Regions from separate parts of the Dactylosporangium sp. CS-033363 genome, predicted to be linked through region 2. Evidence: riboswitches for the same ligand, from Rfam matches in the RefSeq annotation. Region 2 holds a riboswitch; the other holds the start of a gene.
What was found. Region 2 has a riboswitch for thiamine pyrophosphate ahead of thiS (sulfur carrier protein ThiS). Riboswitches for the same ligand answer to the same signal wherever they lie in the genome.
Positions count from the first base shown of each region.

Region 1: linked by a shared signal. The riboswitch ahead of ACQPZ4_RS44580 (ECF transporter S component) and the one ahead of thiS (sulfur carrier protein ThiS) in region 2 are both predicted to bind thiamine pyrophosphate.

Region 1 is NZ_CP192032.1:9,664,028-9,678,822, reverse strand. It holds gene ACQPZ4_RS44635 (isoprenyl transferase) at 1-179, opposite strand, end outside; gene recO (DNA repair protein RecO) at 176-970, opposite strand; gene era (GTPase Era) at 970-1,863, opposite strand; gene ACQPZ4_RS44620 (FtsK/SpoIIIE domain-containing protein) at 1,879-5,091, opposite strand; gene ACQPZ4_RS44615 (HAD family hydrolase) at 5,291-6,007, shown strand; gene ACQPZ4_RS44610 (sigma-70 family RNA polymerase sigma factor) at 5,973-6,809, opposite strand; gene ACQPZ4_RS44605 (aminotransferase class IV) at 6,793-7,680, opposite strand; gene ACQPZ4_RS44600 (hypothetical protein) at 7,732-8,115, opposite strand; gene ACQPZ4_RS44595 (PHP domain-containing protein) at 8,115-9,842, opposite strand; gene ACQPZ4_RS44590 (energy-coupling factor transporter transmembrane component T family protein) at 9,921-10,628, opposite strand; gene ACQPZ4_RS44585 (ABC transporter ATP-binding protein) at 10,625-11,953, opposite strand; gene ACQPZ4_RS44580 (ECF transporter S component) at 11,964-12,548, opposite strand; TPP riboswitch at 12,623-12,739, opposite strand; gene ACQPZ4_RS44575 (alpha/beta fold hydrolase) at 12,792-13,613, shown strand; gene ACQPZ4_RS44570 (acyl-CoA dehydrogenase family protein) at 13,670-14,795, shown strand, end outside.
Region 2 is NZ_CP192032.1:9,205,180-9,219,974, forward strand. It holds gene ACQPZ4_RS42425 (DUF3040 domain-containing protein) at 1-183, opposite strand, end outside; gene ACQPZ4_RS42430 (DNA polymerase IV) at 337-1,644, opposite strand; gene ACQPZ4_RS42435 (hypothetical protein) at 1,712-2,185, shown strand; gene ACQPZ4_RS42440 (alkaline phosphatase family protein) at 2,674-3,822, opposite strand; gene ACQPZ4_RS42445 (methyltransferase domain-containing protein) at 3,819-4,535, opposite strand; gene thiC (phosphomethylpyrimidine synthase ThiC) at 4,546-6,063, opposite strand; gene thiD (bifunctional hydroxymethylpyrimidine kinase/phosphomethylpyrimidine kinase) at 6,122-6,937, opposite strand; gene ACQPZ4_RS42460 (thiamine phosphate synthase) at 6,934-7,458, opposite strand; gene ACQPZ4_RS42465 (thiazole synthase) at 7,452-8,204, opposite strand; gene thiS (sulfur carrier protein ThiS) at 8,218-8,430, opposite strand; TPP riboswitch at 8,424-8,534, opposite strand; gene thiO (glycine oxidase ThiO) at 8,559-9,596, opposite strand; gene thiE (thiamine phosphate synthase) at 9,593-10,201, opposite strand; gene ACQPZ4_RS42485 (aldo/keto reductase) at 10,220-11,200, shown strand; gene ACQPZ4_RS42490 (hypothetical protein) at 11,266-11,691, opposite strand; gene ACQPZ4_RS42495 (hypothetical protein) at 11,886-12,248, shown strand; gene ACQPZ4_RS42500 (hypothetical protein) at 12,241-12,678, shown strand; gene ACQPZ4_RS42505 (hypothetical protein) at 12,698-13,480, shown strand; gene ACQPZ4_RS42510 (error-prone DNA polymerase) at 13,523-14,795, opposite strand, start outside.

The DNA.
Region 1 (14,795 bases), 460 kb from region 2:
TCGAAGAGGGCGGCCTCGCCGGCGGTGTGGCCGGCCGTGCGGGGGAGCCCGCGCTCCTTGGCCCAGCGGCCGTTGCCGTCCATGATGATCGCCACGTGCTGGGGCACGGCCTCCTTCGGCAGCGCCGGCGGGCGGGCACCGGTCGGGTGCACGGACGGCGGGCGGAAGTTGCTGCTCACGGACGGTCCTTTCCAGAAACGGGGCGGGGGCGCTCCTCGCGATCAACCAAGGGTAGTGATCGCAGGGAGCGTTCCAGGTGCCACTGCAGGTGCGCGGCCACCAGGCCGCTCGCCTCGCGCTGATGGACCGGGGAGGCCGCGTCGGCCACCGTCCAGTCGCCCTCGGCCAGGGCGGTCATCAGGTCGATCGTGGCGGGGGCGGGGTGGGCCGCGCCGGGAGGGCGGCAGTCGGGGCAGACCGCGCCGCCGGCCGGGATCGAGAAGCCGCGGTGCGGGCCGCGCGTACCGCACACCGCGCACTCCCGCAGCGCCGGCGCCCAGCCCGCGGCGCCCATCGCGCGCAGCAGGTACGCGTCCAGCACGAGGCTGCAGGCGTGCTCGGCCACGGCCAGGGCCCGCAGCGCGCCCAGCGTGAGCTGGAAGAGCCGCAGCGAGGGCTCCTGCTCGATCGGGGTCAGGCGCTCGGCGGTCTCGGCGATCGCGCTCGCCACGGTGTAGCGCGAATAGTCCTCCAGGAAGCGGCGCCCGAACAGGTCGACGCCCTCCACCTGGCTGATGACGTCGAGCGTCCGGCCCTCCAGCAGCTGTACGTCGATGTGGCCGAACGGCTCCAGCCGCCCGCCGAACTTCGAGGTGGTGCGGCGCACGCCCTTGGCCACCGCGCGGATGCGGCCGTGGTGGCGGGTGAACAGCGTGATGATCCGGTCCGACTCGCCGAGCTTCTGCACCCGGAGGACCACGGCGTCGTCCCGGTACAGCTTCCCGCGAAAGCCAGAACCGCCCCCGGACATCAGAAGCCCAGGCGGCGAAGCTGCTTCGGGTCGCGCTGCCAGTCCTTGGCCACGCGCACGTGCAGGTCCAGGTACACCCGGCCGCCCAGCAGGTCCTCGATCTCGCGGCGGGCGCGGGTGCCGACCTCCTTGAGCCGGCTCGCCTGGTGACCGATGACGATCGCCTTCTGGCTGGGCCGCTCGACGTAGATGTCGGCGTAGATGCGGGTCAGGCCGTCCTCGGGGAGTACCTCCTCGACGAGGACGGCGATCGAGTGCGGCAGCTCGTCGCGCACCCCGTCGAGGGCCGCCTCGCGGATGAGCTCGGCCATCAGGACCTGCTCGGGCTCGTCCGTCAGCATGCCGTCCGGGTACAGCTGCGGCGACTTCGGCAGGTGCGAGACCATCACGTCGACCAGGGTCTCGACCTGCTCGCCGGAGCGGGCGCTCACCGGGACGATGTCGGCGAACGCGGCGAGGCGGTGCACCGCCAGCAGCCGCTCGGCCAGGGTCCCCTTGTCGACCAGGTCGATCTTGGTGACGACCGCGACCAGGGTGGCCTTGAGCTCGGCGATCTCGCCGCTGATGAACCGGTCGCCGCGGCCGATCTCCTCGTCCGCGGGCAGGCACAGGCCGATCACGTCGACCTCGCTCCAGGTCGCCCGGACCAGGTCGTTGAGGCGCTCGCCGAGCAGCGTGCGCGGGCGGTGCAGCCCGGGCGTGTCGACCAGCACGAGCTGGGAGTCCTCGCGGTGCACGACGCCGCGGATGGTGTGCCGGGTCGTCTGTGGTTTCGGCGAGGTGATCGCGATCTTCTGCCCGACGATGGCGTTGGTCAGCGTCGACTTGCCGGCGTTGGGACGGCCGACGAAGCAGGCGAAGCCCGCGCGGTACTCACCCGGTGTGTGCTGCACGATGGTTCAGCGTACTCAAACCTCCAGCTGCAACTGGCGCGGGCGCTGTGCAGGAGTTGTGGGCACGTGTGCAGAAGCCGTGGCGACCTGCAGTTCCACCGTGCTCTCGACCACACCGCGGCCCGCCGCGCGCAGCACGATCCGGCCCGGCATCAGCCGGGAGAGTGACGTCGGGATGGCGCTGCGCTGCTCGGTGGCGAGGACGAGGTGCACCCCGACCGCCTTGCCGCCGGTCGCGATCGCGGTCAGCTCGTCGTTGAGCAGCGCGTCGTAGCCGTCGACGAGGACGAGCACGCGCGCGCCGTCGTGTTCCGCGAGGGCCGCACGCTCCGTGACGAGCTTGCCGATCGTGCCCAGAAGCTTCGCGGCGTCCGCCGGACTGTCGAAGGAAACGCGGTACACCCGGAGTGCCCCACCGTCGTAGCGCTTGGCGAACGCGACGGCCACCGTGTCCAGCAGGGTCGACTTGCCGGCGCCCGTGGGCCCGAAGACCAGCAGGTGGCCGAGCTCGTCGAGGTCCAGCGGCCAGACCTGCACGGCCTGGGAGTTGGGCAGGTCGACCATGCCGATCGGGGCGGCGAACGCCTCCCGGCTCGACTCGGGCAGCTCCGGCAGCGCGTCCAGCTCGTAGCTCGCGTCCAGCGGCGCGTGCCAGGCCTTCGGCTGGTCGGGCACCCGCGCCTCCCGGTGGGCGGCCGAGATGGCCACCACGAGCCGCTGCAGGTCGGTGACCTCGCCGTCCTCCACGACGGGCGGCTCAGGATCATCGGGCTCGTCATGGTCGAAAACCGGAACCGGCGTGTGCAGGCCCGACTCGAAGCGCCACTCGCTGACCAGGGTCGGGCCGTGCGAGCGGTCGGACGGGGAGCGCGCCCCGCCGTAGGCGATCTGCACGGCGTCGGGGTCCGAGGTCACCGTCCGCACGAACGCGCGGCCGGGCAGCAGCGGGGACAGGTGGGCGGCGTCCGGGCGCTCCAGGACCTCCAGGCTGTCCTGCTCGTCCTCGACCCGCAGCGCGATGCGCAGCGGGGCCTCCGCGCGCATGTCGTCGTCGATCTCGCCCGCCGGGCACGCCGTCGACAGCAGCAGGTGTACTCCCGCCGCCCGCCCCCGTCTCGCCAGCTCGCGCAGGCCGGTGACGAACTCCGGCGGCGCCGCGGTGAACTCGGCCACCACGATGAGCAGGTTGGCGGGCGCGGCCGCCGGGTGCCGCCGCTCCATCTCCACGATGTCCTTGACCGCGTGCCGGCGCAGCACCGCCTCGCGCCGGCGCACCTCGGCGCCGAGCGAGACCAGGATGCGCCGGGCCATGTACGCGTCGTCGCCGGTGAACAGCCCGACCGTGTGCGGCAGCTCGGTGCACTCGGCGAACGTGGTGCCGGCGTGGTCGACGAGCACGAAGGTGAGCCGGTTCGCCGGGTACGTCGCGGCCAGCGCGGCCAGGTAGGAGCGCAGCAGCCAGGCCCGCCCGGAGCCGGGCGCGCCCGCGATGATGCCGTTGGGCCCGTCGCGGCGCAGGTCGACCACGAGCGGGCCGGTGCCGCCGAAGCCGATCGGGGCGGCCAGGCCGCGGTCGCGGGTGGCGGGCACCCAGCGCTTCACGATCGCGCTCGGGGCCGGCTCCCCGCCGAGGCCCAGGACCTCGCCGAGCGGGGCGATCCGGGGCGCCGCGCCGCCGGCCGCGTCGCGGTTGGCGGCCAGGGCGTGCGCGACCCGGTCGGCGACCTCGGCGCCGATCCCGTCGCCGGTGAGCGCGACGACCCCGGCCGGCAGCTCCTGGGCCGTCGCGGCCGCCGTGAGCAGGCTGATCCCCCCGCGCGGGCCGTCCTCGACGAGACGGGCGAGCGACTCGGGCGGTACCGAATCCGGGTCTGGCAGTAGAACGACGACATGGGGGACGAACTGCTCGGCGATCGCGTGCCGGCCCAGCCGGCGCTGCCGCAGCAGGGCCTCCACCAGGGCCAGGACCCGGCGGCGGTCCTCCTCCTGGGCGGCCACCGTGCGGGCGCCCGGCGCGAAGGCCGCGGTCAGGGTGCGGGTGTGCGGCAGCCAGCCGGTCCACCGCCAGTGCTCGGCCTCCTCCGGCGTGGCCAGCACGACCAGGGCCAGGTCGTTCGGGCCGGCCAGGGTGGCCAGCTGGACGACCCAGGAGCGCAGCAGCGCCCGGCGGGTCTCCTCGTCGCCGTGCGCGCCGAGCGCCCCGAGCGTGCGCAGGTCGGCCTCGACCGGGACGTCGGGGTCGGTCGCGTACCGCTGCCGCAGCGCCCCGATCCGCTCGGTGTGCGCGGGATCGAAGTCGCCGGTGGTCGCCGCCTGCTCGAAGCGCAGCCGGCTCGGCTGGTCGGCGGTGGCGATGCGCAGCGTGAGGAAGTCCCGGTCGTCGGGGCGGCGGGCCGGCTTCTCCTGCCGGTCGGCCGCCCGGGCCAGGTGGGCCACGCTGGGCACCTCGGTGCGGCGGGCCTGCACGACGGCGCGGTGCTTGATGGCCGCGTCGGCCTCGGCCCGCTCCATGGCCGCGTCGAACTCGGCGGCGGGGTCGGCGGACTTGCGGCGCAGGGCCAGGCGGCGGCGTTTGAGCGGTTGCGGTACCACGGGAAGCCAGACCGCCGGCGGAGGACCCTTCGGCAGCGGATCGTCCGCGGGCACCTCCTCGACCGTGACCAGCGTGGCCCCGAGCCGCAGCAGCTGCCCGCCGGCCAGCGTGGCCGTCCCGGCCAGCGGCTCCCCGTCGAGCCGGGTGCCGCCCGGGGAGCGCAGGTCGGTGGCGGCCACCTCGTGGCTGCCGATGCCCAGGTGCAGGTGGCGCCGGCCGGCCGTCGGGTCGGTGAGCACCAGGTCGCTCGCCGGATCGGTGCCGATCACGAACTCGCCCGGGCTCAGCGGCAGCCAGACCCCGGCGTCCGGCCCGGCCAGCACCAGCAGCTCGAAGCGGTGCCCCTCGGCCCGCTGCGGCCGCTCGGGGCGCTGCTCGGGCGGGGCCAGCAGGATCGCGTCGCCGCAGCGGATCCCCTGGTCGCCCAGCGGGCGGTTGGGGTCGAGGCGGCGGCCGGTGCGGGCCAGCCAGGCCCAGGTGGTCTGTTGCGGCCGGTCGGCCGGGTCGAGCAGCCCCAGCAGGGCGGCGACGAGGTCGGCCACGGCCCCGCCCGGGTCGGCCCGCAACCGGACGGTGCGATCCAGGGTCGCGGCCGAGTCGCGCCTGGCCACTCGCACGTCGATCAGCAGGTCCATGGACCGGCCCCTTTCTTCCCGCGCAGCGAAATCCGTCGTCGGTCCCGAGAAAGCCTGGTGGCGGGGCGGACGCACTGCGAGGCTCCGCCCTCGACAGTAAGCGCCGCGACGCCGAGTGGATCGCATCGACGCGCGCCAGGATTTCCTGCTATTCCCTCATAAAACGGGCCGAAAGCCGTATGGGTTACCCTCGTGGACCATGACAACGCGAGTGGCGATGTGGTCCGGGCCCAGAAACATCTCCACCGCGATGATGCGCAGCTTCGGCGCGCGGCCCGACACGGTCGTCGTCGACGAGCCCCTCTACGCGCACTACCTGGCCGAGACCGGCCTCGAGCACCCGGGGCGGGACGAGATCCTCGGCTCCCAGCCGCGGCGGTGGCAGGACGCCGTGGCCGGGCTGCTCGCGCCCGTCGACGCCGCGGTGTTCTACCAGAAGCACATGACCCACCACCTGTTAACGGAGATCGGGCGGGACTGGCTCGGGCAGGTCAGCAACGCGTTCCTGATCCGCGACCCGGCGTACGTGGTCGCCTCCTACGCCAAGGTGCGCGGCGAGCCGACGCTGGAGGATCTCGGGTACCCCCAGCAGGTCGAGATCTTCCGCTCCCACGGCGGCCCGGTCGTCGACGCCGCGGACGTGCTGCGCGACCCGGCGGGCACGCTGTCCGCCCTGTGCGCCGCGCTCGGCCTGGACTGGGACCCGGCCATGCTGAGCTGGCCGGCCGGGCGGCGGGACACCGACGGGGTCTGGGCGCCGCACTGGTACGCCGCGGTCGAGCGCTCCACCGGCTTCTCGCCCTGGGACCCGAGGCCCGCCGACGTCCCCGAGCACCTCCGGGGCCTGGTGGACCGGGCCCGGCCGCTGTACGACGAGCTCGCTACGGCGGCGCTGCGGGCAGGCCGAACCGGCTGAAGTCGGCCTCCAGGAACGACACCACCTCGGCCACGAGCGGCCCCTCGAACCGCAGCACGTCCAGGCCGGACGGCACGAACCCGCCGTCCACCCTCCGGTAGGTGCCGAACGCGAGCTGTCCGTTCGCCGTGGCGGGCAGGAACCGCCACTCGAACCCCGCCAGGTCGGCCACCAGCGCGCGGACGGCGTCGCGGCCGGCATAGCGCTCCTCCAGGGGCGGCATCGAGTACCGCGCGTCCTGCGTCAGCATCGCCACGATCGCGTCGACGTCGCCCGACTCCCAGGCCCGCGCGTACCGGGCGGCCTGCTCCCGGACCTTGTCGTCGGGGGCGACGCCGGCCGGAGCCACGTGCCTGGCCCGCTGCAGGGCGCTGTTCACCGCCGCGACGGAGGTGCCCAGCATCTGCGCCGTCTCGGCGGCGGAGAATCCGAGCAGGTTGCGCAGCAGCAGCACGGCGCGCTGGCGGGCGGTCAGGCGCAGCAGCGCGGCCACGAACGCCAGCTCCATGCCCTCCTGCGCGACGACCGCCGCCTCGGCCGCCGGGACCGGGTAGGGCTCGGGCCACTCGGGCGCCCGCCGGCGGCCCTTGAGCATGGTCAGGCAGCGGTTGGTGGCGATGGTGAACAGCCACGGCCGCACCGTGGCGGCGTCGAAGCGCCCGGCGCTCTTCCAGGCCCGCAGCAGCGTCTCCTGCACGGCGTCCTCGGCGTCGTCGAGCGAGCCGAGCATCCGGTAGCAGTGCGCGCGCAGCTGCGGCCGCAGCGGGCCGGTGAGCGCCTCGAACTCAGACGGGGACGGCATTCGTACGGGCGTGCTCGCGGTACAGCTCCGCGATCCGGCTCGTCACCGGGCCGACCTTCCCGTCCCCGATCGGGCGGCCGTCGATGGCGACGACGCCCGCGATCTCGCCCATGGTCCCGGTGCAGAAGACCTCGTCCGCGGTGTACAGCTCCACCTGCGCCAGATCCCGCACGTGCACCGGCACCGGCGCGATGCGCAGCACGGTGTCGCGGGTGATGCCCTCCGGGCAGGCGACCGCGCGCGGGGTCAGCAGCTCGCCGCCGGCCACCGCGAACAGGTGGGTGGCGTTGGTCTCGGCCACGAAGCCGCGCGCGTCGAGCATCATCGCGTCGTCGGCCCCGGCCACGTTCGCCTCGAGCTTGGCGAGGATCGAGTTGAGCAGGTTGTTGTGGTGGATGCGCGGGTCGAGCACGTCCGGGCCGGGCCGGCGGACGCTGCTCGTGACGAGGGTCAGGCCGCTCGTGTCGTACACCGGCGCCTTGAACTCGGCGAGCACGATCAGCGTGCAGCCGGAGCGGTTGAGCCGCGGGTCCATGCCGCTGGTGACCTTCACGCCGCGGGTCAGGGTCAGCCGCACGTGCACGCCGTCGCGCATGTCGTTGGCGGCGAGCGTCGCGCGCAGGGCCGCGATCACGTCGGCGTCGGCCGGGATGCCCTCGAAGCCCAGGGCGACGGCCGAGCGCCGCAGCCGGGCGAGGTGCTCGTGCAGGCCGTAGACGCCGCCGTCGTAAAGCCGCAGCCCCTCCCACACCGCGTCGCCGCCCTGCACCACGGAGTCGAACGGGGACAGGCCCGGCTCGTCCCGATGCCGGAGCGTGCCGTTGACCCAGTACTTCACGTCGGCGTTGCGCTCGTCGTACCGCTGCAGCATGCCCCCGAGACTAGCCCGGGGGCACGCCGCAACAGGTTCAGTGATCCGCGTTCAGTGGTCCGCGCAGCAGGGCCGGTTGTTCGGCGGCTCGAAGGGCACCAGCACGCCGCCCCGGCCGAACTGGGTGACCAGCGTGAGCGCCCCGTCGCGCCAGATCGGCCGCACGAAGTCGCGCGTGTCGACCAGCATCTCCGGTACGGCCGTCATGCCGCCCAGGATCACGACCTTCTCGATCGCCGAGCCGGCCAGGATCGCCGACACCGCGATGGTGCCCTTGAGGGCCGCGTGACCCTCGAACACCACCTGGCGGGCGCCCTCCGGGGGTTGCTCCGCCTCGGTGCCGACGGCGACCTGCCCGCCGGAGAAGTACGTGAACGCGGGGCGGCCTTCCGTCAGGATGTGATGGTCGGCCGCCTGGACGTCGGGGAACGGCATTACCGGGGGAGAACCCAGATCGGGTTCGCGTAGAACCAGAGGTCCTTCCACGGGTCGGCGTCGCCGAGGACGTCGATCGCGGGGCCGACCGGGTCGATGGCCGCACCCAGGTAGCCGGGGGCGGTGCGGTTGCCGTCGGTGCCGCGGACGCGGACGTAGAACGGCTGGTCCGCCACGCCCAGGTCGTAGGTGAACGACACCGAGCCCGAGGTCTTGGTGACCTCGAACGACTGCACGACCTTGGTGTCGGGGGCCTTGAACGTGTCCTTGTCGGACACGGCGCCCTTGACGGCGCCACGGATGACGTCGACGCGGGCCAGCTTCGGCACGAAGTTCGCCCAGTTCGCCTTGGCGGCCAGGTCGATCTTGATGACCAGCTCGGCGCGCTGGCCGCGGCGCAGCTGCAGCGAGCCGCCCAGGGTGGTGCCGACCGGCGAGCCCTTGACGCGCACCTGCACGTCGAGACCGTCGATCAGGCCGCCGTGGTCGACCCACACGCGGCCGTTGCGCATGCCGTCCATGACCGCCGCGTAGCTGAAGTTGCTCGAGCCGACGTGGGTGCGGCTGTAGTAGCCGGGCCAGAAGTCACCCGGGGTGAGGCTGGTCGGCTGGCCGTAGACCGGGTCGAAGTGGTAGCCGTTGGTGTTGAAGTCCGTGTTGTCGGGGCGCTTCGCCGTCTCCTCGTACACGACGTGCGAGTCCGAGTTCGCGGTGATCCACCACGCCTTGCCCTCGGCCAGGAGGCTGTCCCAGAGGCCGCCGACGGTGGCGGTCATCCAGTCGAAGCCGCCCCAGGTGCGGTAGCTCTCCAGCGGGTAGCCCTGGTACGAGTTCGCGTTGGGGGCGTTCTCGTAGAAGCCGCGGCCCGCGCCGCCGCCGAGCGGCTTGGCGATGCCGGCGGCCTGGTGGCCGGGGGCGCCCTCGAAGCCGATCGCGATGCGCGGGTTGGCGTCGCGCCAGCCGCGGATCTCGTGCGGCGAGTCGATGCCGTTGCGGGCCGGGTGGTTGGCCAGGAACAGGGCGTCCTGGACCCGCCGCTTGGTGACCTGGTCGCCGAGGAACTTGATGCCGGCGATGGCGAGGGCCTCGGTCACGTTGGCCGGGTTCACCGCGCCCTGGACCGAGCCGTCGAAGGTGTTCTCGAACTCCTTGAGGACGGCGACCTCGTTGGCACCGGGGTGCACGAAGACGGTGCCGTGCTCGGCGGCCGGGATGTTCCACTCCAGGCCCTGGAAGACCAGCATGTCCTTGTAGTCTTCGCGGGCCGCGCGGATGCCCGGGTTGACCTTGTCGACACCGATCTTGGCGTGGTTGACGCTGCCGTGGTCGGTGATGACCATCCAGTCCAGGCCGAACGCCGACGCGTGCTTCACGTGGTCGTCGACCCGGTACATCGCGTCGCTGGAGAACTGGGTGTGGATGTGGTGGTCGCCCGCCAGCCACTTGAGGTTGTTGTTCGACGGACGGCCGTGACCGTGGCGGTCCCAGCCGTCGAAGTCGTGGTGGTCGTCATCGCCGTGCGCGTGCGCGACACCGGCGTTCGCCAGCGCGCCGCCCGCGGCGGCAGCGGCGCCGAGCAGGCCGGCGCGGCGCAGGAAACCGCGGCGGGAGACGTCGCCGGGGGAGAGCTCGCTGTCCGGGATCGACGCGTCGAGCACCGCGGGGACGTCGCCGGTGGTCGCCGGCATGTCCGCGTGGTGATGGTGGTGGCCGTGGCCGTGGCCCATGGAAGGCACTCCTCAGCTGTTAGGTGGTCCTAACCGCCGACCCTCGATGGCGCGAGCGAACAACAGGTAGCGATATGCCTATGTGCACGCGAACTTCAGCAAGATCACCGTGGCCGCGAGGGTAAGGCCTAGGGCCACCACCAGCAGGTCCATCCAGCCGAAGCGGGTCTCGCGGGCGATCGTGCGGGGGTTGCCGCGGTCGAACCCGCGCGCCTCCATGGCCGTGGCGAGCCGGATCCCGCGCCGGATGGCCGCCACGAGGAGCCCGAAGAGCGTCGAGAAAGGGCCCGCCTTGGTACCGCGGGCGCGCCGGGCCAGCCGGATCAGCCGGTACTCCCCGGCGAGCAGCGGGGCCAGGCGCAACGCGGCCAGCGCGCCGATCGCGAACCGGGGCGGCACCCGCAGGTGCGTGACGAGGGAGTCGGCGAGGTCGGTCGGGTCGATGGTGGCGAAGACCACGAAGCCGGGCAGGCCGACGGCGAGGAGGCGCAGGGCGTACCCGATGGCGTTCTCCCGCACGTCCAGCCCGGCGACGTGGGCCACGACCGGCGAGTCCTTGGCCCCGAGCAGCACGGTGAACAGGAAGATGCCGGTGGCGGAGAGCAGGATCGGCCAGCCCCGCCGCCACAGGGTGCCCAGGCCGACCCCGGTGAACGGCAGCAGGATCAGCAGCGCGCCGATGACGGTCAGCGACGCGACCGGCTCGAGGGTGGTGACCACGGCCGCGGTGACCAGGAGCGCCGCGAGGAGTTTCGCCACGGCGTCGCGGCGCCCGAGCCAGGTCATCGGGTCAGCTCCAGGCGGCGGTCGCCGATCGCCGTGACCAGCTGCGGGTCGTGGGTGACCAGCACCAGGGCGCGGCCCTCGTCGCGCAGGTCGGCCAGCAGGGTCACCAGCTCCCGCCACGTGCGCAGGTCCTGGCCGAACGTCGGCTCGTCCAGCACCAGCACCCGGGGCGCGGCCGCGAGGGCGGTGGCGACGCTGAGCCTTCGCTGCTCGCCCCCGGACAGCGTGAACGGGTTGGCCAGGGCGAGGCGGTCGAGGTACAACCGCTGCAGGAGCTCGTCGACCGTGCTGTCGGACGCGCCGCCGAGGGCGAGCTCGGCCCGGACCGTGTCGGTGACGAACTGGTGCTCCGGGTTCTGGAACACCGAGCCGATCCGCGCGGCCAGGGCCTTCGCGCGCCAGCGGTGCGGCGGGCGGCCCGCGTCCCGTCCGGCGAGCGCGGCCGCGGCGACCACGCGGCCCCGGGCCGGTCTCGTCAGGCCGCCGAGCAGCAGGGCGAGGGTGGTCTTCCCCGCGCCGTTCGGGCCCTCGACGGCGAGCGCCTGACCTTCCAGTACACCTTCGTCGATCGTGTTGTTCGTGTGCGGCAGGGCCAGCCCCTCCGCGGTCAGCAGGGCCTGGCCCGGGGCCGCCTTGGCCAGGCGGGACGGCAGCGGGGCGCCCGGCGACCACACCGCGTCGGGATCGTCGCCGATGACGATGGTCCGGTCCACCAGGGGCAGGGCCTCGTCGACGCGGTGCTCGACCAGGATGAGGGTGGCGTCCAGGTCCTGGATGACCTTGGCGATCGCGGTCCGGACCAGCTGGGCGCCCTCCGGGTCGAGGTTCGCGGTGGGCTCGTCGAGCAGCAGCAGCCCGGGCCGCAGCGCGATGACGCCGGCGATGGCCAGGCGCTGCTGCTCGCCGCCGGAGAGCGCGGCGGTGCTGCGGTCCCGGTCGTACGGGAAGCCGACGGCGCTCAGCGCGGCGTCGACCCGCGGCCAGATCCCGGCCCGCGGCACGCCCCGGTTCTCCAGCCCGAACGCCACGTCGTCGCCGGCCCGGCTCATCACCAGCTGGGTCTGCGGGTCCTGGAAGACGATCCCGGTCTCCCCGCGGGCCTGCCGGGCCGGGACGCCGTCGATCAGGACCTGGCCCTCCTGCTCGCCGGAGTCCTCGGCGAGCAGGCCGGCGAGCGCGGCGAGCAGGGTGGACTTGCCGGCCCCGGAGGCGCCGAGCAGCAGGACCCGCTCGCCGTGCTCGATGCGCAGGTCGAGGTGGCGGACCGCCCAGGCCTTGCGCCCGGCGTGCCGCCACCCGAATCCGCGGAATTCGACCGTACTCAATGGTGCCGGTTCAGACCGCGACCCGTTCCCGGCCGCTGGGGAAGCGGTCCAGGACGCCCGTGCGCGACAGCGCCCGCTGCAGGGCCCAGCTGCCGGCGCCGGCCACGACCGCGCCGCTCGCCACGACCAGGGCCGCGTACGTCCACTTCTGCCCGGCGCTGAACGTGTCGCCGTAGTAGACGCTCAGGTCGAACAGCGCCGCGCCGAGGCCGGACAGCCCGCCCGCGACCAGGGCATTGACCAGTTTGTACTTCTTGTAGCCGGTCGCCGCGAACCCGAACTCGCCGCCGATGCCCTGCACCAGGCCGGACACGACGACGGTGAGCCCCCAGGCCGAGCCGAACAGCGCGGAGACGATCGCCGCGACGAGCTCGGTGTAGAGGCCGGCGCCGGGCTTGCGGATGACGAGCGGGCCGAGGACGGCCGGGATGAGCCAGATGCCGTAGATGACCGCGCGCCACGGCAGCGCGAAGCTCTCCAGGGCGTTCCACAGGTTGTTCCAGGCGTAGAACACCCCGGCGAACGCGACGGCGATGATGGACGCGACGACGATGTCGACGGTCCGCCACCGTGTCTCTGCGGCTTGGGCTTCCATGATCTCGATACCTCCCAGTTCAGGCGAACCAGAAGGAGACGCGACCGCCAGGCCGGTGACGGCATGGCGGTGCTGGCATGAGGTGACCGAGCTCCCTGCGCTGGCATTACCCAGATCAGGTTCGAGGGTCTGCGGCGCCGTGGTCCACGGCGGCCGCACTCTCAGCGCTGTGCGCTCCCCTGTCGGATGTGCAGTTGTTTTCTGAAGGTAACAGTGAACGTCGCTTGCTCGTAGTCTCGGGTCATGAAAATCACGGCGCGCTCGCTCACGTTCGACGTCGTCGCCGGCGGGCCCGAGGACGGCGAGCCGGTCCTGCTGCTGCACGGCTTCCCGCAGCACAGCGGCGAATGGGCGGCCGTGACGCCGCTGCTGCACGCGGCCGGGCTGCGGACCTACGCCCTCGACCAGCGGGGGACCTCGCCGGGCGCCCGGCCGCCTTCGGTCGAGGACTACCGGATCACCGAGTGCGCGCTGGACGTCGTGGCCGTGCTCGATGCGCTCCAGATTTCGTCGGTACACCTGGTGGGGCACGACTGGGGCGCCATCTGCGCCTGGCACGTGGCGTTGCGCCACGCCGACCGGGTGCGGACGCTCACGGCGGTTTCGGTGCCGCATCCGCACGCCTCGGCCTACGCCTATGCCAACGATCCGGATCAGAAGGAGCGGTCGGCGTACATCAAACTCTTCCGACAGCCCGGGAAGGCCGAGTCGGTGCTGCTGGACGACGATGCCCGGCGGCTGCGTGGGCTTTTCGCCCCGCTCGCCCCGGTCGAGCAGTATATTGATCCACTTCTTGCTCCGGGCGCGCTGACGGCCGCGTTGAACTGGTATCGCGCCATGAGCTCGCTCGACCTGGTCGGGCTCGGGGCGGCGACGGTCCCGACGACCTACCTGTGGAGCGACGGCGACGTGGCGATCGGCCCGACGGCCGCCCGGGCCTGCGCGGACTTCGTCGCGGCGGACTACCGGTTCGTCCCGCTTGCGGGGATCAGCCACTGGATTCCCGATGAGGCGCCATCCGAAGTGGCGAACGCCATCCTGGCCCGGACCGGCGTTCAGGCATAGCCATGGCTACTCGCGGGTAATAACCTGGCTTCAGGAGCGTCTACCTGGGGGTGTCCATGGTTGCGACGTCGGCGCGCGCGGAACGGGAGGCGCGCAAGGTCATCGAGGAGAACCGCGAGACCGAGTGGCGCAAGCCCAGCTTCGGCAAGGAGCTCTTCCTGGGCCGGTTCCGCCTCGATCTCATCGACCCACTGCCGGAGCTCGACCCCGCCGCCGAGGCGCGCGGCTCCGAGTTCCGCGAGAAGCTCGCCGCGTACATGTCCGCCGAGGTCGACGGGCAGCAGATCGAGCGCGAGGCACGCATCCCCGACGACGTCCTGCGCTCGCTCGGCGAGCTCGGCGCCTTCGGGATGAAGATCGACCAGAAGTACGGCGGGCTCGGTCTCACCAACCTCGACTACTGCCGCGCCCTCATGCTCGTCGGCTCGGTCAACCCCTCGATCGGCGCGCTGCTCTCGGCGCACCAGTCGATCGGCGTGCCGCAGCCGCTCAAGCTGGTCGGCAACGACGAGCAGAAGCAGCGGTTCCTGCCCCGCCTGGCCGCCGGGGAGGTGTCGGCGTTCCTGCTCACCGAGCCGGAGGTCGGCTCGTTCCCGGCGAACCTGCGCACCTCCGCCGTGCCCACCGAGGACGGCGACTACCTGCTCAACGGCGTGAAGCTGTGGGCCACCAACGGCACCCTGGCCACCCTGCTCGTGGTCATGGCCCTGGTCCCGAAGAGCGAGGGCCACAAGGGCGGCATCACCGCCTTCGTGGTGGAGGGCGACGCCGAGGGCGTGACGATCGAGAAGCGCAACGCCTTCATGGGCCTGCGCGGCCTGGAGAACAGCGTCACCCGCTTCCACAACGTGCGGATCCCGAAGGAGAACGTGATCGGCGGCGAGGGCCAGGGCCTGCGCATCGCCCTGAGCACCCTGAACACCGGCCGCCTGTCCCTGCCCGCGATGTGCGTGGGCGCCGGCAAGTGGTGCCTGGGCGTGGCCCGCGAGTGGGCCGCCGAGCGGGTCCAGATGGGCCGCCCGATCGGCAAGTACGAGGCGGTGGCCAAGAAGATCGCCTTCATCGCCGGCTCCACGTACGGCATGGAGGCCATGCTCGAGGTCTCCTGCCGCCTGGCCGACGACAACCGCAACGACATCCGCATCGAGGCGGCCCTGGTCAAGCTGTACGCCTCGGAACTGG
Region 2 (14,795 bases):
AATAGCCACGCCGTAGACAAGCAGCGCCATGCCGGCCAGCAGGAGGATCCCTGCGACGATCATCCGGCGCTTGGCATGGAACCGCGGGTCGGTGGCGCGCACCGCCGAAGCAAACTTGGGATCCTCGGCTAGCGACCGCTCGATCTGCTCGAACAGCCGCTGCTCGTGCTCCGAGAGCGGCACGGCACTCCTCCCCGGTCGCGAAGGCCGGCCCCTGAGAGGACCGGCAGTCCGGCACAGCCGGACGGCTGCGTACTGGCAAGTTTACGAGGGGTTCAACCCGTCGGAAAGCGGGACGATGGTCCGGCCGTGCCGATTTTCCGACGAGTCTTGCTCCTATGTCCTTCCATTGTGTCCTCTCGGTGCCTGTTCCGTCCCCTCCCCGCGCGGTGCGGCTCCGTTTCCGTCGGTGCGCATCCCGTCGCCGCGCAGCAGGCTGGCCGGCTTGACCAGCCCCCGGCCGAACCGCGCGGCGACCGCGTCGGCGGCCCGTTCGGCGTCGCGCCAGCCGTGGTCGCGCTCACCCAGCGTCATCTGCCGCGGCGTACCGTCGGCGTGCACCAGCCCCTCCACCCGCACTCCGACCAGCCGAATGCGCTCGCCCGGGCGCCCGGCCTGGAACAACGCCCAGCCGATCTCGAAGATCTCGCGGGCCACGTCGGTCGGCACGTCTACGGTGCGTGACCGGCTCAGCGTCTGGAAATCGGCCAGCCTGATCTTCACCGCGACCGTCCGCCCGGCCTGCCCGGCGTGCCGGAGGCGCTCGGCGACCTTGCCGGACAGCGCGAGCATGGTGCGTCGGATGGTCGACAGGTCGCTCACGTCGACGTCGAACGTGGTTTCCGCGCCGATCGACTTCTCCACGTGCTCGGGAATCACCCGTCGGGGGTCCCGCGCCCAGGACAGCTCGTGCAGGTGGTGCGCCGCCGCGTCCCCGACGGCCGAGCGCAGCATCCCCACCGGCGCCGCCGACAGGTCGCCGATGGTCTTGAGCCCCAGCCGCTGCAGCGCCTCGGCCGTCCGCTCCCCCACGCCCCAGAGCGCCTCCACCGGCAGCGGATGCAGGTACTCCAGCTCGCGGTCCCGCGGCACGACCACCATCCCGTCCGGCTTGGCCCGCGTCGACCCCAGCTTGGCCAGGAACTTCGTGCCGGCCACCCCGACCGAACACGTCAGCCGCTGCTCCTTGGCGACCCGCGCCCGGATCTGCGCGGCGATCTCGGCCGGCCGCCCGAGCAGCTTGCGCGCCCCCGCCACATCGAGGAACGCCTCGTCGAGCGAGAGCGGCTCCACCAGCGGCGTCACGTCCCGGAAGATCGCCATCACGGCCTGCGACGCCTCCGTGTACGCCGCGAAGTCCGGCGGCAGGAACACCGCCTGCGGGCACAGCCGCTGCGCCCGGCTCCCCGGCATCGCGCTGCGCACACCGTATTTCCGCGCCTCGTAGCTCGCCGCCGACACCACCCCGCGCGGCCCCGCCCCGCCGACGATGACGGGCTTTCCCCGCAGCTCGGGCCGCCGGCGCACCTCCACCGAGGCATAGAACGCGTCCATGTCGACGTGCAACACGGTGCAGCCCGTGTCATCGGCGCCCGGGCCGAACTCCTCGGCGCCTCCGCGTGGTACCACCTGACTTCGCCCCACACCGCAGACCCTAGCGGCCCCCTATGACAAATTTGACGAAAACTTAGGTTTGCCTTACCTTCCGGGCATGGCCAATGTCGCGATGACCTCGCCCCTGGCGCCGGTCGTCGCGGCGCTCGAGGGACTCCGCCGCCGTCACCCGGCCCTGACCTGCAGCGTCGTCCCCGGTCTGGTGATCACCCCGACGGCGGACTGGACAAGAGCCATAAACCCCGAAGCCGCGGCGGTACTCCTAGTGCTCGGCTGGACCCGCGCCCGCCGAGTCCCCCTGTTGCTGCCCAGCGAGACCTACCTGAACCGCGCCGGTCAACTGGGCGTGCGCCGCGCCGACATCGCCGTCCTCGCCGACGACCCCGCGGCTGGCTCCCCGGGCGTGCTGGTCGCCGCCGACCGGGACGAGCTCCTGGCCCTGGTCGCCGACCACGCCGGGCCCGACATGCCGCGCCTGGAACTGGCCCGCCACGTACGCCACCTCACCGCCCTCCTGGCCACCCCCGCCCTGCCGAAGCCGCGCCGCCGCCACCCGGTCCTGCAGCCCTGACCCACCCCGGCCCACGCCGGCACACTGCCCGCCACCCGGTCCTGCAGCCGTGGCCGGCCCCGGGCCGCGCCGACACTGTCCGCCACCCGGTCCCGCAGCCCTGACCCACCCCGGCCCGCGCCCGGCACTGCCCGCCACCCCACACGGCCGTGCGGCGTCAACGCGCGCATCGACGAGGTCGAGCCAGGCCCGCATCAGGCGGCGATCGGAGGCCGCGCGACCTGCACCGCGACCCAAGAACTGTCCGCCGCCCCCACACGGCCGTGCGGCGTCAACGCGCGCGTCGACGAGGTCGAGCCAGGCCGGCATCAGGCGGCGACCCGAGCCCGCGCGACCTGCACCGCGACCCAAGAACCGCTGGTCAATCCTTGATCACCGCCGCCCGAGCCGCCACAAAGCCCGCGAATGCGCATATATGACCGGTCAGGGTATAAGTCCGAAATGTCGGGCCGAGGCACGAGGCCCGACATTTCGTGACAAACAGCACCCTACCGCCGCACGACCAGCAGCGGGATCTCCATCTCCGCCCGGGTACTGGAGCCGTGGAAGGCCACCATCTCCCCCAGCCGCGCCGGCTCGTGGTTGCTCGCCAGCAGAATCCAGCGGTCCCGGCACACCGCCACCACGTCGCCGATGCGCTGCAGATGGGATTCCGGGACCGGGCCGAACCAGCCCGCCGCCACCGCTTCCTCCCGGGGGACGATCCAGGCCCGGTCGCCCAGGACCGAGCGCCACGTGGCCAGGACGTCCGCCTCCGCGCCCGGGACCGTGTGGAGGTAGCGGACCCTTGCCTCGCCCGTGACGAACGCGACGCCCTTGGTCAAGGCCGGCTGGTCCGCCAGGTCCAGGCGAAACTCCGGCGGGATGTTCAACTGGCCGTGGTCGGCCGTCACCAGCAGGGCCGTGTCCGGCGGCAGGGCGTCCACCAGGCGGGTCACCAGGCGGTCCGCGTCCGCCGCGGCCTGGTGCCATTCCGGGGTGGCGATGCCGAAGTCGTGGCCGGCGCGGTCCACGTCCGGGAGGTAGCCGTACACCAGGCGGGACTCCGGCAGCGCGGCCAGCATCTCCTCCGCCACCGCGTCCGCCTCCACGCCCGGGCCGAGGCGGGCGCCGCGGTACGCCGACTGGGACAGGCCCGTGCCGGCGAAGCGGGGATTCGTGACCACCGTCGGGGCCAGGCCGGCCTCGTGGGCCCGGGTGAATGCCGTCGGGATCGGCTGCCAGTCGGCCGGGTCCGGTTCTCCGGTCCAGTGCAGGTGGTTCACCACCTGGTCGGTGCCTGGCCGATGCAAATTGAAGCCGACGATGCCGTGCCGGCCGGGGGCCGTGCCGGTGCCCAGGGTGACCAGGCTGACGGGGGTCGTGGACGGGAAGCCCGAGGTGATCGGGCGGGCCAGGCCCAGGCGGCCCTCGACGATGTCGGTCATGGTGGGGGCGGCGAGGGCGGCCAGGGGGAGCTGGTGCCAGCCGAGGCCGTCGAGCAGGACCACCGCGATCCGGCGGACGCCGTCCAGCTCCGCGGCCAGGTTCAGGACGTCCTCCGCGCCCGGTACGCCCAGGGCGGCCAGCGCGGTCGGGAGGACGTCGGCCAGGCTGTCGTGGCCGTAGCGCGGCTCGACCGGCGCCAGGAGGTTCATCCGCGGCGGGCGAGGAGGTGGAGCTGGGTGGCGATGTCGCGGTACGGCGGGGTGCCGGCCAGGGCCAGCTCGAACGCGGCCAGGGCCTCCGGCTCGCTCTCGGCCACGGTGCCGGGGACCAGGTCGGCGACCACGCGGACGCCGTGGACCTGCTCGACGGTCAGGCCGCACTCGTCCAGCAGGGCGGTGGCGGTGCCGGCGTCGTAGCGGCGGCGGAGGCGGTCGCGGCTGTCGCCCCGGCCGTCGGGGCTCGCCACCAGCAGGGACGCGGCCGCCAGATGGCCGCTGATCGCGCGGGCCAGGACGGCGGCGGCGCGGTTGGCGACCACGACGCTGGCCGCGCCGCCGGGGCGCAGGGTCCCGGCGAGCGCGGCGACGACCTTGTGCGGGTCGTCCACGACCTCGAGCAGGCTGTGGCAGAGGACCAGGTCGACGCTCTCCGGCTCGACCAGGTCGGCCAGGCCGTCGCCGTCGCCCTGGACCGCGCGGACCCGCTCGCCCACGCCGGCCTCGGCGGCGCGGCGGATGAGGGCGGCCAGGGCGTCGGGGCTGGCGTCCACCACGGTGACCGTGTGGCCCGCCTGCGCGAGCGGCACGGCGAAGCCGCCGGTGCCGCCGCCGACGTCGAGGGCGTTCAGCGGACGCTCGGCCCGGGCCAGCTCGCGACGCAGCACCTGCCAGACGACCGCGGTGCGGGGCGCAGAAGACTCCACCCCGGCAACCTTAGTGGAGCAGCGGGAGGTACACCTGACCACCTGCCGCGGTGAACTCGTCGGACTTCTGCCGCATGCCGAGCTCGGCGTACTCGCGCAGGTCCTGGCTGATCCGCATGGAGCAGAACTTGGGCCCGCACATGGAGCAGAAGTGCGCGGTCTTGGCGGGCTCGGCCGGGAGCGTCTCGTCGTGGTACGAGCGCGCCGTGTCCGGGTCCAGGGCCAGGTTGAACTGGTCCTCCCAGCGGAACTCGAACCGGGCCTTGGACAGCGCGTCGTCCCACGCCTGCGCGCCCGGGTGGCCCTTGGCCAGGTCGGCGGCGTGCGCGGCGATCTTGTAGGCGATCACGCCGGCCTTGACGTCGTCGCGGTCGGGCAGGCCGAGATGCTCCTTGGGGGTGACGTAGCAGAGCATCGCGGTGCCGTACATCGCGATCATGGCCGCCCCGATGGCCGAGGTGATGTGGTCGTACGCGGGTGCGATGTCCGTCGTCAGCGGCCCGAGCGTGTAGAACGGCGCCTCGTGGCACCACTCCCGCTGCAGGTCCACGTTCTCCTTGATCTTGTGCATCGGCACGTGCCCGGGGCCCTCGATCATGACCTGCACGTCGTGCTCCCAGGCGATGCCCGTGAGCTCGCCCAGGGTCCTGAGTTCGGCGAGCTGGGCCTCGTCGTTCGCGTCGGCGATGGAGCCCGGGCGCAGGCCGTCGCCGAGCGAGAAGGCCACGTCGTACCGCGCGAAGATCTCGCACAGTTCCGCGAAGTTCGTGAAGAGGAAGTTCTCCTCGTGGTGCGCCAGGCACCAGGCGGCCATGATCGAGCCGCCCCGCGACACGATGCCGGTGACCCGCTTGACGGTCAGCGGCACGTACCGCAGCAGCACGCCCGCGTGCACCGTCATGTAGTCGACGCCCTGCTCCGCCTGCTCGATCACGGTGTCGCGATAGGCCTCCCAGGTCAGCTTCAAGGGATCCCCGCCGACCTTCTCCAGGGCCTGGTAGATCGGCACGGTACCGATGGGCACCGGCGAGTTGCGGATGATCGCCTCCCGCGTGGCGTGGATGTGCTTGCCCGTCGAAAGGTCCATGACCGTGTCGGCGCCCCAGCGGGTGGCCCAGGTCAGCTTGGCCACCTCCTCGTCGACGCCGGAGGACACCGCGCTGGTGCCGATGTTGGCGTTGACCTTCACCAGGAACCGCGACCCGATGATCATCGGCTCGCTCTCCGGGTGGTTGACGTTGTTGGGCAGGATGGCCCGGCCGGCCGCCAGCTCGGCGCGCACCAGCTCCGGCTCGACGCCCTCGCGGATCGCCACGAACTCCATCTCCGGGGTGATCACGCCCTGGCGCGCGTAGTACAGCTGGGTCCGCTCGACCGGGCCGCGCGCGGCGATCCACGGCCGGCGGTCGGTCACCGGCCCCGACGTGTCGTAGAGCCGCACCGGCGGGTTGTCGCCGGCCAGGTCGACCTCGGCGAAGGGGACGCGGAGATCCTCGCGCGAGCCCTGGACGTACACCTTGCGCTTCATGCTCTTCCTTCCTGAAAAAGGGCAGACTCCACCCCAAGAACCGACCGATTTGTCCGAATTAGCGGAAAGGCCCCCAGGCCAGCGGCCCGTGACCGGCACCGAGCGACCAAGCGGCAGCCCGGGTCAGGGCGTTGTGCACATAGGTCTTGGCCCCGTCGAGCGCGGTGGGCAGGTCCTCACCCGAAGCGAGCCGCGACACCACCGAAGCCGCGAACGTGCAGCCGGTCCCGTGGTTGTTGGACGTGGTGATCCAGGGCGCGGTCAGGAGCGAGGTGCGCCCGTCGTACCAGATCGCATCGACCGCCTCCGCGCTCCCCCGCAGGTGGCCGCCCTTCACGACGACGCACCGAGGACCGAAGGCGGCGAGATCCGCGGCGGCCTTCGCGGCGTCGTCGGCGTCGAGCACCTCGCGGCCCAGCAGCACCGACGCCTCGCGCAGGTTCGGGGTGACGACGGCGGCGTGCGGGAAGAGCAGCTCGAGGTACGCCCGCTCGGCATCGGCGGTGAACAGCCGGTCGCCCGAGGACGCGACGAGCACCGGATCGACCACGAGCCCGGGCAGCCGCGGCGCGTACTTCGCGATCACGGCGACGGTCTCGGGCGTGGCCAGCATCCCGGTCTTCACCGCGGCGACGGGCAGGTCGTCGAGCACGGCCTCGAGCTGGGCGGCGACGAACGACGGGTCGACGGCGGAGATGGCCCGCACGCCGGCGGTGTTCTGGGCGGTCAGCGCCGTGATCACGCTGGTGCCGAAGACGCCGTGCGCGGCGAAGGTCTTGAGGTCGGCCTGGATGCCGGCCCCGCCGCCCGAGTCGGAGCCGGCGATCGTCATCGCGACCGGTGGGCCGGCGCTCATGCCAACAACAGCGCTCATGCGGTCAGCAGCTCCTTGACCAGGCGGGCCGGGTCGTCGGCGCGCATCACTGCGCCCATCACGGCCACGCCCGCCGCGCCCTCGTCGAGGCAGTCGCGCACCCGGGCCGGGGTGTCGACGCCGCCGAGCGCGTACACCGGGACCGGCGCCACGACGGCCATCCGGCCGAGCGCGGCCAGTCCGAGGGGCGGGCCGTACCCCGGCTTGCTGCGGGTGGCGAAGATCGGGGAGAGCGTGACGTACCGGAAACCCTCGCCCGCCGCCGCGAACAGCTCCTCCAGGCCGTGGCACTTGCGCAGTGCCCCGTCCTCCTCCAGCAGCAGGCTGCCGCCGACCTGGTCGAGGCGGGTGCGCAGGGCGGCCGCGAGCTGCAGCCGGCGCCGCGGCGGGAGGTCGTGCTCGCGCAGGACCACCACCCGCGCGCCGCCGTCGATCGCGCCCGCGACGACCTCGTCCAGGGGGCGCTCGGCCTGCCGCCGGTCGGTGAACAGGATGAGACGCGGCTCGATCGGCTCTACCACGGCATGCCTCCGGTCGGGCTGGATGCGGTCGCGTGCAGCCGGCGCGGGATGCGCCCGGCCAGGTGGGCCAGCCGCCCGGCCCGCACCGCGAGGCGCATCGCCTCGGCCATGCGCGCGGGGTGCTCGGCCCGGGTGACGGCGGAGGCGAGCAGCACCCCGTCGCAGCCCAGCTCCATGCCGAGGGCGGCGTCGGACGCGGTGCCGATCCCGGCGTCGAGGATGACCGGCACGCTGACCAGCCGCCGGATGAGCGCGATGTTGTGCGGGTTGCGGATGCCCAGCCCGGAGCCGATCGGCGCGCCGAGCGGCATGACCGCGGCACAGCCCACGTCGGCGAGGCGCTGGGCGAGGATCGGGTCGTCGCTCGTGTACGGCAACACGACGAACCCGTCCGCCACGAGCTCGGCCGCCGCGGTGACCAGCTCGACCCCGTCCGGCAGCAGGGTCTCCTCGTCGCCGATCACCTCGAGCTTCACCCAGCTGGTCCCGAAGGCCTCCCGCGCCAGGTGGGCGAGCTTGACCGCCTCGGTGGCGGTGTAGCAGCCGGCGGTGTTGGGCAGCACGCGTACCCCGCACCGCTCGACCACGTCGAGCAGCGAGGGCGCGGCCGGGTCGAGCCGGCGCAGCGCCACGGTGACGAGGGCGGTGCCGCTGGCCCGGATGGCGGCCTCCAGCGCGGCGTGGCTGGTCGCGCCGCCGGTACCGAGAATCAGCCGGGACGGCAGCTCCACCCCGTCGAGGACCATGACGTCCGCGGTGTCAACCACCCTGCACCGCCGTCAGCACCTCGACATGGTCGCCGTCGGCCGGGCGGGTCCGCGCCCAGCTCGACCGGGGCACCACGGCACCGTTGAGGGCGACCGCGATCCCGCGGGGATCGTCCCCGGCGAGCGCGAGCACCACGTCGGCGACGGTGGTGTCGTCGGCGACCGTCGATGCGACGGCGTTGACCACGAGCTGCATATGGCTCATCACTCCTGCCTCCCTGCGCCGGCATGACCCGGATCAGGTTCGACGGTCGGGGGCTCACAGCCCCCCTCTCAGCCCGGTCACACCGGACTCCCGTGGGATACGCCTCGACCATAACGCCGCCGTCGGGCTCAGGTAAAGCGGCCCGACCCGAACGCGCTGATATCGATTTCCGTCGAATCGAAGACGATGAGATCGGCGATCGCCGCCGCGGTGGCCGGGGCCAGCAGGACGCCGTTGCGGTGGTGCCCGGTGGCCACCAGCGCGCCGCCGGGCAGCCGGTCGATCACCGGGGCGTTGTCCGGCGTGCCGGGTCGCAGGCCGGCCAGGGTCTCGGCGAGCACCAGCTCGGCCACCCCGGGCAGCAGGTCGGCGGCCGGGCGGAGCAGGTCCAGCACGCCGCCGGCGGTCACCGTCAGATCGGCCCCGCGCTCCTCCTCCGTGGCCCCGACGACGAGCTCGCCGTCGGCCCGCGGCACGAGGTACACGTCCCGCCCCGCCGCCACGCCCCGCACCACGTGCCGCAGCAGCGGTTCCGGCCCGCGCAGCCGCAGCAGCTGGCCCTTCACCGGCCGCACCGGCAGCCCGGTCAGCGCGGCCGAGCCGATCCCGGTGGCGACGATCGTCACATCTTCCCGAAGCGTGGACAGATCGGTGATCTCGCGCCGCTCGAACCGCACCGGCAGGGTGCGCAGCGCGCGCAGCAGGAGCCGCGGGTCGACCTGGTGATCGCCCGGCGCGAACGCCCCGCCGCGCACCCGCGGGGCCAGCAGCGGCTCCCGCGCGCGGAGCTGGCGGCCGGTGAGGGGCTCGATGGCGGTACCGGCGCGGCGGTAGAACCCGATCAGCCGGTCGACCTCCGCCTGGTCGTCGGCGGTGAGGGCGACGAGCAACGTGCCCTCGGTCCGGTAGGCGATCGGCACGCCGGTCCGCGCCTCGACCCGCGCCGCGAACGACGGCCAGCGCCGCACCGACTCGAGCATCAGGGCCTGCAGGTCCTCCTCGCCGAAGACGGCCTCGGCGGTGGGCGCGAGCATCCCGGCCGCGACCAGCCCGGCCCCCCGCCCCGGATCGCCGTCGTACAGCACGATCCCCTCCACACCCCGCTCGACCAGCTCGAACGCGATGCTCAGGCCGATGATCCCGGCCCCGACGATCGCGACGCTCACCGGAGGAACTCCGCGGCCGCGGCGTAGGGGTCGGCCGCCCCGCTCACGGCACCCACCACGGCGACCGCGTGCGCGCCGGCCGCGTAGAGCTCGGGCGCCCGGCGCGCGGTCACCCCGCCGATCGCCACCACCGGGACCTGGACCGCTTCCGCGACCGCGCGCACCCCCGCCACCCCGATGGCGTCGGGCAGGCCGGCCTTGGTGTCCGTCGCGTAAGCAGGACCTACGCCGAGGTACGAGGCGCCGTCGGCCACCGCCTGGCGCGCCGTGACCGGGTTGCGGGCGGTCGCGCCGAGGATCGCCGACGGGCCGAGGATGCGCCGGGCCGCGGCCACCGGCAGGTCGTCGGCGCCCACGTGCCCGCCGTCGGCCCCGGCCGCCAGCGCGATGTGCAGCCGGTCGTTGACCAGGCAGGTGCGGCCGAGCTCGCGGCACATGGCCAGCACGCGCACGGTCAGCTCGTAGGCCTCGCGATCCGTGACGTGGTCCTCGGGGCGCACCTGTACCACGTCGAAGCCCGCGCGCAGGGCCGCCGCGACGACGGCGAGGGTGTCGCGGCCCGGTCTCGTGTCGGTGATGAGATGCAGTCGTCCAGCAGGATGCACCGCGATAGCTTTTCAGACATGAAGCAAGTACGACTCGGCCGGACCGGCCTGCAGGTCTCGGAAATCTGTCTCGGCATGATGAGCTACGGCGACCCGGCCCAGCGCCCGTGGGCGCTGGAAGAGGAGGGTGCCGACCCGTTCGTGCGCCGCGCCGCCGAGGCCGGCATCACGTTCTTCGACACCGCCGACGTCTACTCCCTCGGGGCCAGCGAGGTCATCACCGGCCGGCTGCTCGCCAAGTACTTCGAGCGCCGCGACGACTACGTGCTGGCGACCAAGGTGCACGGCCGGATGAGCGACGTCCCCAACGACGGCGGCCTGTCGCGCAAGCACATCCTGGCCGGCATCGACAACTCGCTGCGCCGCCTCGGCACCGACTACGTCGACCTCTACCAGATCCACCGCTGGGACCCGAACACGCCGATCGAGGAGACCCTGGAGGCCCTGCACGACGTCGTGCGCGCCGGCAAGGCCCGCTACATCGGCGCGTCGAGCATGTACGCCTGGCAGTTCTCCAAGGCCCAGTACCTCGCCCGCGCGAACGGCTGGACCCCGTTCGTCTCCATGCAGAACCACTACAACCTCGTGTACCGCGAGGAAGAGCGCGAAATGCTCCCGCTCTGCCAGGACCAGGGCGTCGGTGTCATCCCGTGGAGCCCGCTCGCCCGTGGCCTGCTCGCCGGCAACCGGGGCCGCGACGGCGAGCGCCGCACCACGCGGGCCAACAACGACCCGTTCGGCGACTCGCTGTACTCGGAGAGCGCCTTCGACATCGTCGACGCCAACGCCGAACTGGCCGCCGAGCGCGGCGTCACCCCGGCCCAGACCGCGCTGGCCTGGCTCCTCGCCCAGCCGGCCGTGACCGCCCCGATCGTCGGCGCGACCAAGCTGCACCACCTGGAGGACGCCATCGCGGCGACCGACCTGACCCTGGACGAGAAGGAGCTCGAGCGCCTGGCGGCGGGCTACGTCCCGCAGGCCGTCTCCGGGCACTCCTGACCGGCCGCGCACACGAACGAGCGCCCGGCCGACCGGCCGGGCGCTCGCGAAAAAGCTAGGAAAAGCTAGTTGGCCGCGACGCCGAACTGGCCCTCGCCGCCACCCGCGTGGAACTCGGTGCCCTCGGCGAACGCGCCGTCGAAGCGCTGCGACAGGGCGTCGAGCTCGCCGAACTCGGCGGAGTGCGACTGCTCGCTGCCCTCGGCCGCGAAGACGTGGTCGTCCTCGGACGCGTCGTGGCTGTAGTTGGTGAAGTTGTCCGACTCGTAGTGGACGGCGGCCGGCTGGTCGTACTCGACGTGCTGACCGGTCGAGAAGTCCGTCGACTCCTGCGCGTGGTGGTCGTTCTCGTACACGCCGAACTGCGACTGCGCGTCGTGCTCCGAGCCGTGCGCCTGGTGCAGCTGGTCGAGACCATCGTGCTCCTGGCCGGTCTCGAAGTGGCCGTAGTCCACGTCGTGGCCAGTGTCGCCGGCGTCGAAGTCGCTCATCGTGTTCCCCTTGGTCGTCGTATTGCGTTGCCATGAACGTTACGGCCACGGTCGCGCGGAAGAATCCCGGAAACGTGCCAGTGGCGGCTTGCCGACAGAAGTGAACCACGCTCGCGGAGCGCGGCATGTCCTACCGCCGGCCAGGACCGATGCTGCCGAGGATACCGATCCGCGGCGGGGATACGCTGTCGGCCGTGATCGGGCCGCTGGCAATCGCCGCACACGTGCTGTCGCTCGTGGTCGCCGTCTGGGCGTTCGTCGAGTTCTTCCGGCAGCGCGAGCCGTCCCGCCCGCTGTTCATCGGCCTGTGGGCGGTCGAGGCGCTGGTGGTGGTGCAGGTCGTGGCGCTGATTGTCGGGCTGGCCGACGGCAGCCGGCCGACCGGCGGCGACATGGTCACGCTCATCGGGTACCTGCTGACCGCTGTCCTGCTCCCCCCGGCCGGCATCGTGCTGGCCCGCATGGAGCCGACCCGCTGGGGCTCGCTGCTCATCGGGGCGGCGGCGGTCATCGTGCCGGTGCTCATCCTGCGACTCGGACAGATCTGGAATGGCTGACAAGACCGGGAAACCCCTCAACCGCGGCTTCGGGCGCGTGCTCGTGTTCGTGTACGGCGTGTTCGCCCTCTCCGCCAGCGCGCGGGCCGGCGTCCAGATCGGCACCAAGTTCCACGACGCGCCGCTGGCCTATTCGCTCTCGGCGCTGGCCGCGCTGGTCTACATCGTGGCCACCGTCGCCCTCGCCCGCTCCAGCCCGGCCTCCCGCCGGGTCGCCTGGTTCGCGGTCGGCTTCGAGCTGCTCGGCGTGCTCGCGGTCGGCACGGCCAGCCTGGTCGACGAGGCCGCGTTCCGGCACCCGAGCGTCTGGTCCGGCTACGGCGAGGGCTACGGCTGGGTCCCCCTGATCCTGCCGTTCGTCGGACTCTTCTGGCTCTGGCGCACCTCCGGACAGCGCGCGGTCGCGGAGACGACAGCGGCGAACGGCTGACTGCTCCACCATTCGCGCCATGACCACTTCCCGTGGGCCGGCCATCGTGATGTACCTCGTGGCCGTCTTCGAGTTCCTGCTCGGCGGCGTCTTCGTCGGCGTCGGGGCCGTCGTGCCCGAGCTCACCACGACATTCACGCTGGTCGGTGGCGCGCTCATGCTCACCGCCGTGATCCTGTTCCTGTTCGGCCGGCGCTTCCACCGGCGGTTCAAGGACGCCCAGGCCCTGCGCGAGCACGGCGTGCGCGGCACCGCCCAGGTCCTCGGCGCGCGCCAGACCGGGGTGTACATGAACGAGCAGCCCCAGGTCGCGCTCCAGCTGCGGATCACGGCGCCCGGGCACGGCACCTACGACACGACGGTGAAGGAGTACGTGCCGCTGATCGCGACCGGCATGCTCGGCACCGGCCGCCCGCTCACCGTGCTCGTCGACCCGCTCGACCCGGCCAAGGTCGTCATCGAGTGGTCGTTCGCGGCCGAACAGCCGACGGCCGCACCCACGCCTCCCCCCGCCGCCGACCCCTACCTGAAGCAGCAGATCCTGGCCACGGGCATCCCCGGGACCATCCGGGTGCTGTCCGCCGAGTTCGCCGGAAGTCTCGACGAGCAGGGGCGGCCGTTGTACTCCGCGCAGCTGCACATCGCCGTCGACGGTCGCGCGCCCGTGGCGGGGCCGGCCGTCTTCGCGGTACCGCTGGAACGGGTCTCGGTCATGCAGCCCGGCGGGGTGATCCCGATCAAGGCCAACCCCAGCGACCCGATGCAGTTCGCCGCCGACTGGGACCGCCTGGCCACCGGCTGAGCCGTCGCCGGAGCCGCACCGGAAGCCGCGCTCACCGCAGCGTCAGCGGAAGTCGCGGCTCGGCGAGCGGATCGGCAGGGTCAGCGCGGCCAGGTGGTCGGCCCGCAGGTTGAGCACCCCCTCGGCCTTCTCGAGCACCCCGCGGATGACCATCGCGTTGGCCGTGCGGGCCACCCGGCGGTACCGCTGCCACAGCCCCGGCGTGCAGGTCACGTTCAGCATCCCGGTCTCGTCCTCGAGGTTGATGAACGTGACCCCGCCGGCCGTGGCCGGGCGCTGGCGGTGGGTGACGATGCCGCCGACCGACACCCGCCGCCCGGCGCTGACCGCCTGCAGGCCCTCGACCGACACCGCGCCGATGGTGTCGAGGTAGGGCCGGGCGAACTGGGCCGGATGCGCGTCCGGGGCCAGGCCGGTGGCCCACACGTCGGCGACCATCCGCTCGACCGCGTCCATGCCGGGCAGCATCGGCGCGTGCTGGCCGCCGACCGTGCCCGGCAGCCGGTTCGCCGTCTCGCGGGCCGCGGCGCCGGCCGCCCACAGGGCCTCGCGGCGGGTGAGTCCCAGGCTCGCGAAGGCGTCCGCGGTCGCGAGGGCCTCCAGGTGTACCGCGGACAGGCCCGCCCTCCGCGCGACGTCGGTCAGGGAGGTGTAGGGGCCGCCGTCGTGCCGTACCGACGCGAGCTTTTCCGCCACCGCGTCCCCCAGCGTGCGCACGGACCTGAACCCCAGACGGACCGCGGGGCCGTCCCGGCCCCAGTCGCGCGGCAGCTCGGACACGTCGGGCTTGGGGTCGCCCTCCAGCGTGGCCGCCGCCTCGCTCGCGTTGATGTCGGGCCGGCGCACCTCGACCCCGTGCCGGCGGGCGTCGTCGACCAGCGACTGCGGCGAGTAGAACCCCATCGGCTGGGCGTTGAGCAGCGCGGCGCAGAACGCGGCCGGGTGGTAGCGCTTGAGCCAGGCGCTGGCGTAGACCAGATAGGCGAAGCTCATCGCGTGGCTCTCCGGGAAGCCGTAGTTGGCGAACGCGGCCAGCTTCTCGAACAGCTCCTGCGCGAGCGGGCCGGTGATCCCGTTGCGGGCCATGCCGGCGAAGAGCCGGTCGCGGATCGCGCTCATCCGCTCCATCGAGCGCTTCGAGCCCATCGCCCGGCGCAGCTCGTCGGACTCGGCCGGGGTGAAGCCGGCGACGTCGATGGCCATCTGCATGAGCTGCTCCTGGAACAGCGGCACGCCCAGGGTCTTCTCGAGCGACGGCTTGAGCAGCGGATGCGGATAGGTGACCTCCTCCTTGCCGTTCTTGCGCCGGATGTAC